3 regions of the Mesorhizobium sp. P2_H9 genome follow, and region 1 is predicted to be linked to each of the others. Evidence: predicted binding sites of a transcription regulator. Region 1 holds the regulator's gene; each other region holds the start of a gene.
The links. Region 1 encodes PhoB, which activates phosphate uptake and scavenging genes when phosphate is short. Its sites were predicted from a motif close to TGTCATNNANCTGTCAT; they were not measured.
Positions count from the first base shown of each region.

Region 1 (2,994 bases):
TGGATGCGCGCCAGCGCGAGCTGGACGACCGCGCCATCACGCTGATCGCCAAGCGCCAGCCGATGGCCAACGATTTGCGCGCAGTGGTCGGCTCGATCCGCATGGCTGGCGACCTCGAACGCATCGGCGACCTGGCCAAGAACATCGCCAAGCGCGTCGGCACCGTCGGCCTCAGCGTCACGCCGCGCGACCTGTCGCATTCCATCGATGCGATGGCCCAACTGGTGCTTATCCAGGTGCAGGGAGTGGTCGAGGAATATGCCGCCGCCGATGCGGCCGCGCTCGCCAAGCTCAGGAATGACGACGAGCGCATCGACGTCAAATACACATCGGTGTTTCGCGAGCTTTTGACCTACATGATGGAAGATCCGCGCAACATCACCGCGTGCACGCACCTCCTGTTCTGCGCCAAGAACCTCGAGCGCATCGGCGACCATGTCACCAACATCGCCGAAAATGCGTATTATGTTTTGACCGGCACGCAGCTGCCCGCCAATCGTCCGAAGCAGGACGAGACGGCGATGTCCGCGCCGGCGGCATGACGACAAGGCTGACCAGTCGATGATCGCGCCACGCATCATGGTGGTGGAGGACGAGGAGCCGCTAGGCCTGCTCCTCCGCTACAATCTCGAATCCGAAGGCTACCAGGTCGAGGTGGTGACGCGCGGCGACGAAGCTGAGATCCGCCTGCAGGAAAACGTGCCCGACCTGCTGGTGCTGGACTGGATGGTTCCGGCGGTTTCCGGCATCGAGCTGTGCCGGCGTCTCAGGATGCGGCCCGAAACCGAGCGGCTGCCGATCATCATGCTGACCGCGCGTGGCGAAGAGAGCGACCGCGTGCGCGGCCTGTCGACCGGCGCCGACGACTATCTGGTCAAGCCGTTCTCGACGCCGGAATTCATGGCCAGGGTCAAGGCGCTGCTGCGCCGCGCCAAGCCGGAAGTTCTGTCCAGCGTGCTCAAGGTCGGCGACATCGTGCTCGATCGAGAATCGCACCGGGTTTATCGCAAGAAGAGCGAGATCCGGCTCGGGCCGACCGAATTCCGCCTGCTTGAGTTCATGATGCGTCATCCTGGCCGGGTGTTCTCGCGCAGCCAGTTGCTCGACAATGTCTGGGGCGAGACGATCTATATCGACGAACGCACGGTGGACGTGCATGTCGGCCGGCTGCGCAAGGCGGTCAACAATGGCCGCATGCCAGATGTCATCCGAACCATTCGGGGCGCCGGTTATGCGATCCGCGAAGACTAGGTCCCTCGGCGCGGAAGCGTTTATTGGTTGAATGCGTCCACTCCCGGACCTCACACGTCGATGATTGGCTCAGCCCGCTCATGGCTTCGTCATTCTTGGGCGAAGCAAGGAGCGTAGCGACGCGGCGCAGACCCAAGGATCCATGCCGCGACCTCAAGGCGTTGCTACTGTGCAGAATTCTGCCCCGTTGAATTCTTTGACCGATTTCACGGCATGGATCCCAGGGTCTCCGCGACGGAGCTTCGCTCCTGCTTCGCCCTGGGATGACGACGTTGGGACGGCTTCGGCCAATCTCCAAAGTCGGCGACAATCTGCGGCATCAATGATTGACGTCGTCCTCAGGCCACGTCTTTCCCGATAGCGCCAGCCCGTGCCTGCCCGCCCGGCGCGAAGATCTCCTGGTCGACGAAGCTCAGTGCCCGCATGGCGCAGCCTTCGCGGATCAGCGGCAATTCGTTCGGTTCGGTGTCGAAGGAGATCGATTTCGAGTGCTGGCCGCCGGCGGTCTGGGCGATGGCCTCGCGCAGCGCCGGTTCGATCAGGTCGAAGGCGGCGGCGCTGACGCCGACCATGGCGACCGGCGCGGGATCGATCAGCGCAAAAAGACTGCCGAGGCCGAAGCCGAGCGCTTCGCCGGCCTTGCGGTAGGCCTCGCGCTCCGGCCCGTCTTTCTCGCGTGCCGCGACGGCGAGCGCCCGCATGTCGGCGTCGCTGACATCGGCGACCGGCTCGGCGTCCTCGCCCAATTGCCTGGCGTTGCGCCAGATGGCGTAGTTGCCGGCATAGGCCTCGACGCAGCCGCGCCGCCCGCAGCGGCACAGCGCCCCGCCCGGGCGATGGATCATGTGGCCGAACTCGCCGCCCGATGAATGGGTGCCGGTGAACAGCTCGCCCTTCAGCACCAGTCCCATGCCGATGCCGTGCGACAAAAGGATGGCGATGAAATCGTCGTGGTAGCGGACCGGATCGCGCCACTGCAGCGCCACCGCCATCATGTTGCAGTCGTTTTCCATGGTGGCCGGAATGCCGAATTCGCCTTCCAGTATGTCGGCGAAGGCGATGTCGGTCTGCGGCGTGATCGGCGACCACAGCATGGCGCGGGCGTGCGAATCGGTGATGCCTTGGATGCCCATAGCAATGCGGGCAACGCTGTGGGTGTCGAGGTCGGGATCCTCGAGCCGACGCCTGACTATGGCGACACATTCGCCGATCAGTTCGTCGCGCGGCATGGTCAGCGTGTCCAGCCGGCGCTGCTCTTCGGCCACCACCTGGCCGGCATAGTCGATGACGGCGACGGAAAGGAAATTCAGCGACAGCACCACGGTCATCACCGCGGCTGCTTCCGGATTGAGCCCGAGACCGACTTGCGGCCGGCCGCGTTTCAGCGAAACCGGCTCGCTGGCCTTGCTCTCGGCCAGGATGCCTTCCTCGATCAGGTCCGACGAGATCGCCGATATGGTGGAGTGGCTGAGGCCGGTGGTCGCGGCGATCTCGGTCCGCGACGGCTGGCCGGCGCGGCGCACGGCCGAAAGCACCATCGCCCGGTTGCGGCGGCGCAAATCGTCGTGGCGGATTCCAACCGACATCTTTCTTGCTTTCCTCCCGGTCGTCCTCGCGGCCTCTCATGATATTGAAGGCAGTCGGTGACACCAGCCAAATATTGGCAGAAGCCGGCAGCCCTGTCATTATTTATTGCGAGCCTCGAAAAAAAGTCAGTGGCACGTCAAAATCCATCAGAATCGA
Region 1 covers NZ_JBFUFX010000010.1:121,056-124,049, forward strand. Annotated here, with positions in the region: gene phoU (phosphate signaling complex protein PhoU) at 1-542, shown strand, start outside; gene phoB (phosphate regulon transcriptional regulator PhoB) at 562-1,251, shown strand; gene AC1DXN_RS20210 (ROK family protein) at 1,590-2,837, opposite strand.

Region 2 (2,994 bases), on a different contig from region 1:
CCGAGACGCGCGGCATGGCTTCCGCTTCGCCGTCGCGCTGCAGCGGCTCATCGACATCGGCACCGGCGGCCAGCTCGGGATCGAGCAGCCGGTGGGTGTAGTCGAAGGTGGGTCCGAGCAGCTGGCCGCCGGGCAGGTCCTTGTACGTCGCCGACACGCGCCGCTCGACCAGCATGGTGGCGGTGTCGATGGCCCTGGTGTAGCCGAAGCGCGGCAGCGTGGTGCGATAGGCGCGCACCAGGAAGATCGCCTCGATCATGTCACCACGCGCCTGGACGATGGCAAGCGCCGCCAATTCCCGGTCGTAGAGCGAGCCTTCGCTCATCACCCGGTCGACGCCGAGCGCCAGTTGCTCGACGATCTGGTCGAGGCGCAGTGCCGGCACCGACCGATCGCCACGCCGGCGATCGGCAAGCAGGCGATGGGCATTGGCGATGGCCGCTTCGCCGCCCTTTACCGCGACATACATGCTAGGCCTCCATCGTCTTGATGCGCGTCGTGCGCGGCAGGCAGGCAATGCCGCCCGGTGCGGCAAGGATGAGGTCGACGCCGCGTGGAAAGCGCTGGTTGTTCTGCTTCCACTGTTCGACGAAATGGCGTGGCATCTGCGCTGGCGCGATGGTCGCCGTCGTCTCGATGCCGGGGCCCGCGAGCAGAAGCGAAGTGCCCGAGACGAGATCGCTGACCTGCAGGATCAGCGTGGTGGAGCGGTCGGGATAGTCCTGAGTGCCTTGCGAAAAGCCGTCCAGCGACATCATCTCGGCCGGTGCCGAAATCAACGCGAAATGCGCATCGGCCGGCGTGTTGGCCACGGGCGCGCCTGAGTGGAAGCCGAGCCAGGATTTGACCGCCGCTGCGGCCTGCAAAGAAGGATCGAGCCAGAGCGGCGTGTCGTTGTCGCACAGCGCCAGCGCGATGGCGCTGGCGGTGGCCATCAGCGGCGCCGGCGGGCGGGCAAAAATCGGCAAAGGCTGCACGGTGCCTGGCCGCGCCATCGCATCCATCACGGCGCGGAAGACGGTCTGGGCATTGAACACCGGATCGGCGAAGCCGCCATCGATCGACTGGCTTGCGATGTTCATCAGTCTTCTCCGCGCACCATGGTGAAGAAATCCACCTTCGTTGCCGCCGTCTCGGCGTGGCGCGTTTCGCGCGCCTGGGCCAATGCCGCCTGCAACGGGGCGATGAGTTTGGTCTGAACCTCGTCGCGGTGGGCAGAATCCTGCCAGAGCGCATCGGCGATCGCTGCGAGCCTCGCCTTCTGCTTGTCGCGGCCGAGCGCGTAACAATGGCCGACCTGTCCGGATGCAAGCCGCACCGTGGCGCGGGTGACGGTGGCTTCACCGACATTGAAGGGCGCGCCGCCGCCGCCGATGCGGCCGCGCACGGTGACCAGGCCGGTTTCGGGACCGCGCAGAAGTTCGGCTTCCGAGGGCAGGCCGGCCGCGTTCCAGAGGCGGACGATGTCATCGCCGCTGGCCTGCGCCAGCGTCGCCATGACGGCCTTGCGCTCAGCCTGATCGCGCGCTTCCTGTCCTCGCATGGCCGCTGCTCCTGTTTGCGTATATTTGTCTAGTGATATAGACATCTATACAAATTATATCTATTATCTAACGCCTGTCCATGACGGGTGGATGACAGGGCGAAAGATCGGGGCGCAAATGGTCGGGCAGCAAATTGCTGATAGCATCGAGCGACGCAGTGGCGTCTCGTTGTGGCGGCAGATCGCCGACCAGATCCTGCATTCGATCGCTTTGGGCGATTTTGCCGAGAATGCCGCGCTGCCGCCGGAAGTGGCGCTGGCCGAACGCTACGGCGTCAACCGCCATACGGTGCGCAGCGCCATATCAGCCCTGGTGCAGGACGGCGTGCTCAGGGCCGAGCAGGGGCGTGGCACCTTCGTGCTGTCGCGCAAGCGGCTGTCCTATCCGATCGGCGCGCGCACACGCTTTTCGGAAGGCCTGCAGGGGCAGGCATCGGAGCGGCATATCGTGCTGCTCGCCTCATCGGTCGAGCCGGCGAGCCAGCGTGTCGCCGAGGGGCTTGGGCTGGCCAAGGGCGCCCAGGTGATCAGGTTGGAGACACGCGGCGAAGCCGATGGCCGGCCGGTGTCACGCGCGACCACCTGGTTTGACGCCAAACGCTTTGCCGGCATCGATGCCGCGATGGCGGAGACCGGTTCGATCACCGCGTCGCTGGCTCGCTTCGGCATAGACGACTATCTCCGGCAATCGACCGTTCTGTCGGCGCGCCACGCCGATGCGGCCGATCTTGCCGACCTCGACCTGCAGCCGGGCGCCATCGTGCTGGTCACGGTGGCCGTCAACGTCACGCCCAACGGAAAGCCGATCCAATTTTCCGAGTCTCGCTTTCCAGCCGAGCGGGTGGAGCTGAAGCTGTCGGCGCTGTAGTCAACGTCGTCATCGTTGGGCGAAGCAGGAGCGCAGCTCCGTCGCGGAGACCCAAGGATCCATGCCGTGAGCTTAGCCGAGGAGCGCTACGGAGCAGAATTCTGCACCGCGGCAACGTTTTGAAATCACGGCATGGATCCTCGGGTCTGCGCCGCGTCGCAACGCTCCTTGCTCCGCCCGTGGATGACGAAGTGATGGGCGTTTCGGCAAATTGTTGAGGGATGCGATCTGCCAAAGTCTGCACTCAACGATCCGCCGAATTTCGTGTCGGAGCGGACGTCTATCCGACCTGAATGACAGCCTTGATCAGGCCGGATTTCTCGTGCGCCCAGCGGGCAAGATCGCGCGGCGTATCGCCGAGCGTCGTGCGATGGGTGACCAGCTTTGCCAGCGGCACCGCGCCGTTGCGGATCGAGGCGGCGACATGGTCGAAGTCGGCGCGCAGCGCATTGCGGCTGCCGATCAGGGTCATCTCGCGCTTGTGGAATTCAGGGTCGGAAAAGGTGATGTCGTCCTTGACCACGCTGACCAGCACCAGCGTCCCGCCATGCGCGACATGGGCGAAGGCCGACTGCACCGAGGC
Region 2 covers NZ_JBFUFX010000012.1:81,841-84,834, forward strand. Annotated here, with positions in the region: gene AC1DXN_RS22690 (carbon-phosphorus lyase complex subunit) at 1-469, opposite strand, end outside; gene phnH (phosphonate C-P lyase system protein PhnH) at 471-1,082, opposite strand; gene phnG (phosphonate C-P lyase system protein PhnG) at 1,082-1,543, opposite strand; gene phnF (phosphonate metabolism transcriptional regulator PhnF) at 1,662-2,411, shown strand; gene AC1DXN_RS22710 (zinc-binding alcohol dehydrogenase family protein) at 2,692-2,994, opposite strand, start outside.
Region 2: the regulator PhoB is predicted to act here: its motif matches at 1,624-1,640, upstream of phnF (phosphonate metabolism transcriptional regulator PhnF).

Region 3 (2,994 bases), on a different contig from region 1:
CGCAAAATAGGAATAGAGCGGCGCCGAAGTCTTGCCGACGGGCCGGCGCACATAGGCAAGCGTCGCCTCGTGGTCTTTTTTCAAAACATCGACAATGCGCTTGTCGTCTTCGACCGTCGGCTTGTTCGCCTTGTCGATCCGCTCGTAGATCGGCCGCGCCTCGGAGGTCGCCGAAACGACCTTCCATTTCGAGCCGTCGCGCTCCAGCATCAGGTCGATCAGGCCCATATGCGAGCCCCAGAAGCCGCCCATGACGGCAGGCTTGCCTTGCAGCCTGCCCTTTTGCGTATCGACGGCCTCGAGCGACTGAAAGTCCTTCTTGCCGGGGAAGACCAGATGCTGGTGGCCGGTGAAGACCGCGTCGATGCCCTCTACGCCGGCTACGAAGAACGAGGCGTTCTCCATCATGTCGCCCTGCTTGATGTCGATGCCGGAATGCGAGAGCGCAATGACGATGTCGGCGCCCGCCTCCTTCATCTCAGGCACCCAGGCCTTGGCCGCTTCGACGATGTCGCGCGTCTTGACGTTGCCCTCCAGGTTCTTCAGGTCCCACACCATGATCTGCGGCGGCACGAAGCCGATGATGCCGATTTTGATCGGCTGCTCGGCGCCTGACCCGTCCTTGATCTTCTTGTCGAGGATGACATAGGGCTTGAGGTAGAGCCTGTCGTCGCGCGGGTTCGCCGCAAGCTCGGTGCCGCGGATCAGGTTTGCACAGACGAACGGGAAATTGGCGCCGGCCAACACCTTATCCAGAAACGACAGGCCGTAGTTGAACTCGTGGTTGCCGAGCGTCGAGCATTCATAGCCGAGCAGGTTCATGCCCTTCATGATCGGATGCAGGTCGCCGTCCTTCATCCCCTTTTCATAGGCGATGTAGTCGCCCATCGGATTGCCTTGCAGAAGGTCGCCATTGTCGATCAGCATCGCGTTGGTGGCTTCCTTGCGCACCGCCGCAATCAGCGACGCCGTCCGCGACAGCCCCATCGTGTCGTTTGGTTTGTCGGCGTAGTAATCGTAAGGCAGCACATTCACATGGATGTCGGTCGTTTCCATGATCCTGAGATGCGCCTGGTTGGCTTGCGCGCGAGCGGAGAACGGGTGGAGCATGATCAGCGCGCCTGCAGCAGTGGCGCCGGCGAGAAAGCCGCGGCGGGACACGGGGTGGAGCAGTTGGGGCATTGTTTCTTCCTACTTCGACAAGTGACAAGCCCAGACCCCGAAGCAGAAGCTTCGCGCCGAAATCCGGCCATGTCCACCGCGAAGTCAATCGATCAGGAAAAGGTGACGGGCGGATGAAACACCCTCCCGGAGCGAAACGTCAGCCCTTGTCCTCATCGCCCTGCGTGATCAGCCGCGCGCTGCGCTGGCCCGTCAGATAGATCCATAGCCAGCTTAACGAGACCGCGAGCCGGTTGCGGAAACCGATCAGAAAATAGATGTGCGCAATTCCCCACAGCCACCAGGCGAGCCAGCCGGTGAGCTTGATCCAGCCGAAATCGATCGCGGCGGCGCGTTTGCCGATCGTCGCCAGATCGCCGGCATGGCTGTAGTGGAAAGGACGCGCGGTCCTGTCACCGTCAAGCCGGACCTTGATGGTAGCCGCAACATGTCGGCCCTCCTGTTTGGCGGAAGGCGCCACGCCAGGCACCGGCCGTCCATCGGGCCGCAGTACGAGGGCAGCGTCGCCGATGACAAAAATCTCCGGGCTGCCGGGCACGCTGAGGTCAGGCTCGACGAGCACCCTGCCCGCCCGGTCTGCCTTCGCTCCAAGCCATTCAGCGGCGGGCGAAGCGGCAACGCCGGCTGCCCAGAGGATCGTTCGGGCCGCCAGTTGCCTGTCACCAAAGACCACGCCTTCGGCGTCGCAGCGCGTCACGGCCCGGCCGAGCTCGATCGTCACGCCCAGCCGCTCGAGCGCCTTTCCAGCGTAATCGGAGAGTTTTGGCGCGAAATTGGCAAGGATGCGGTCACCGGCCTCGATCAGCACCACGCGCGTTTGCCGCGTATCGATGTTGCGGAATTCGCCGCGTAGCGTGTCATGCGCCAGTTCGATGATGGTGCCGGCAAGCTCCACACCGGTCGGCCCGCCACCGACAATCGCAATGGTCAGAAGCGCTTGGCGTTTGGCAGGGTCGGTTTCGCGCTCGGCCTGCTCGAACGCCAGCAGAATGCGTCGCCGAATGGTGGTGGCGTCCTCCAGCGTCTTTAGCCCCGGCGCGAAAGGCTCCCATTCGTCATGGCCGAAATAGGCGTGGCGGGCTCCGGTGGCCAGCACCAGCGTGTCGTAGGCGACGGCACTGCCGTCATCGAGCAGCACGCGCTTGCCGGCGCGGTCGACGCCACTGACATTGGCGAGCAGCGTTGTCACGTCCTTGCGCTTGCGCAACAGGTGCCGGATCGGCCAGGCGACCTCCGAGGTCGCCAGCGCCGTCGTCGCCACCTGGTAGAGCAGCGGCTGGAACAGGTGATGGTTGCGCTTGTCGATCATGGTGATGCGCACCGGCGCGCCAGCAAGCGCACGGGTGAATTCGAGACCGCCGAAACCTGCGCCGACAACGACGACATGATGGCTGGCTTCGTTCATCTCATTCACCTCAGGAGAGCAAGATCATCAAGCTTGATCTAGGTATTTTTGTGCACCGCAACAATATCTGGACCTGGAACGACTGCCCGGAGTCGCCGTTCGATGTCGTGAACGCACATGCCGCACACCAAGGCCGGGGTATAGCGTTGCCGAAACAGGATGCCGAGGATGAAGCATGGCCAACGATCATGACGACGAAGGTCCGGCGCAGTACGCTTCGCCACCCTGCTTCATGCATGAATTCGATCCGGAGTTTCGGATGCCCTTGACCGACTGGACCGACGTGAAACGCTGGCGCAAAGCCGAGCGCGAGCGGCTGATCGCGGCCCGTCTCGCCGTTTCCGCCGACGCGCGGGCGGCCATGTCGCAGCGCATAGCCGAAGGTCTTGACGCCGTCATCGGCGACA
Region 3 covers NZ_JBFUFX010000011.1:167,643-170,636, forward strand. Annotated here, with positions in the region: gene AC1DXN_RS21955 (bifunctional 2',3'-cyclic-nucleotide 2'-phosphodiesterase/3'-nucleotidase) at 1-1,182, opposite strand, end outside; gene AC1DXN_RS21960 (NAD(P)/FAD-dependent oxidoreductase) at 1,322-2,587, opposite strand; gene AC1DXN_RS21965 (5-formyltetrahydrofolate cyclo-ligase) at 2,763-2,994, shown strand, end outside.
Region 3: the regulator PhoB is predicted to act here: its motif matches at 1,285-1,301, upstream of AC1DXN_RS21955 (bifunctional 2',3'-cyclic-nucleotide 2'-phosphodiesterase/3'-nucleotidase).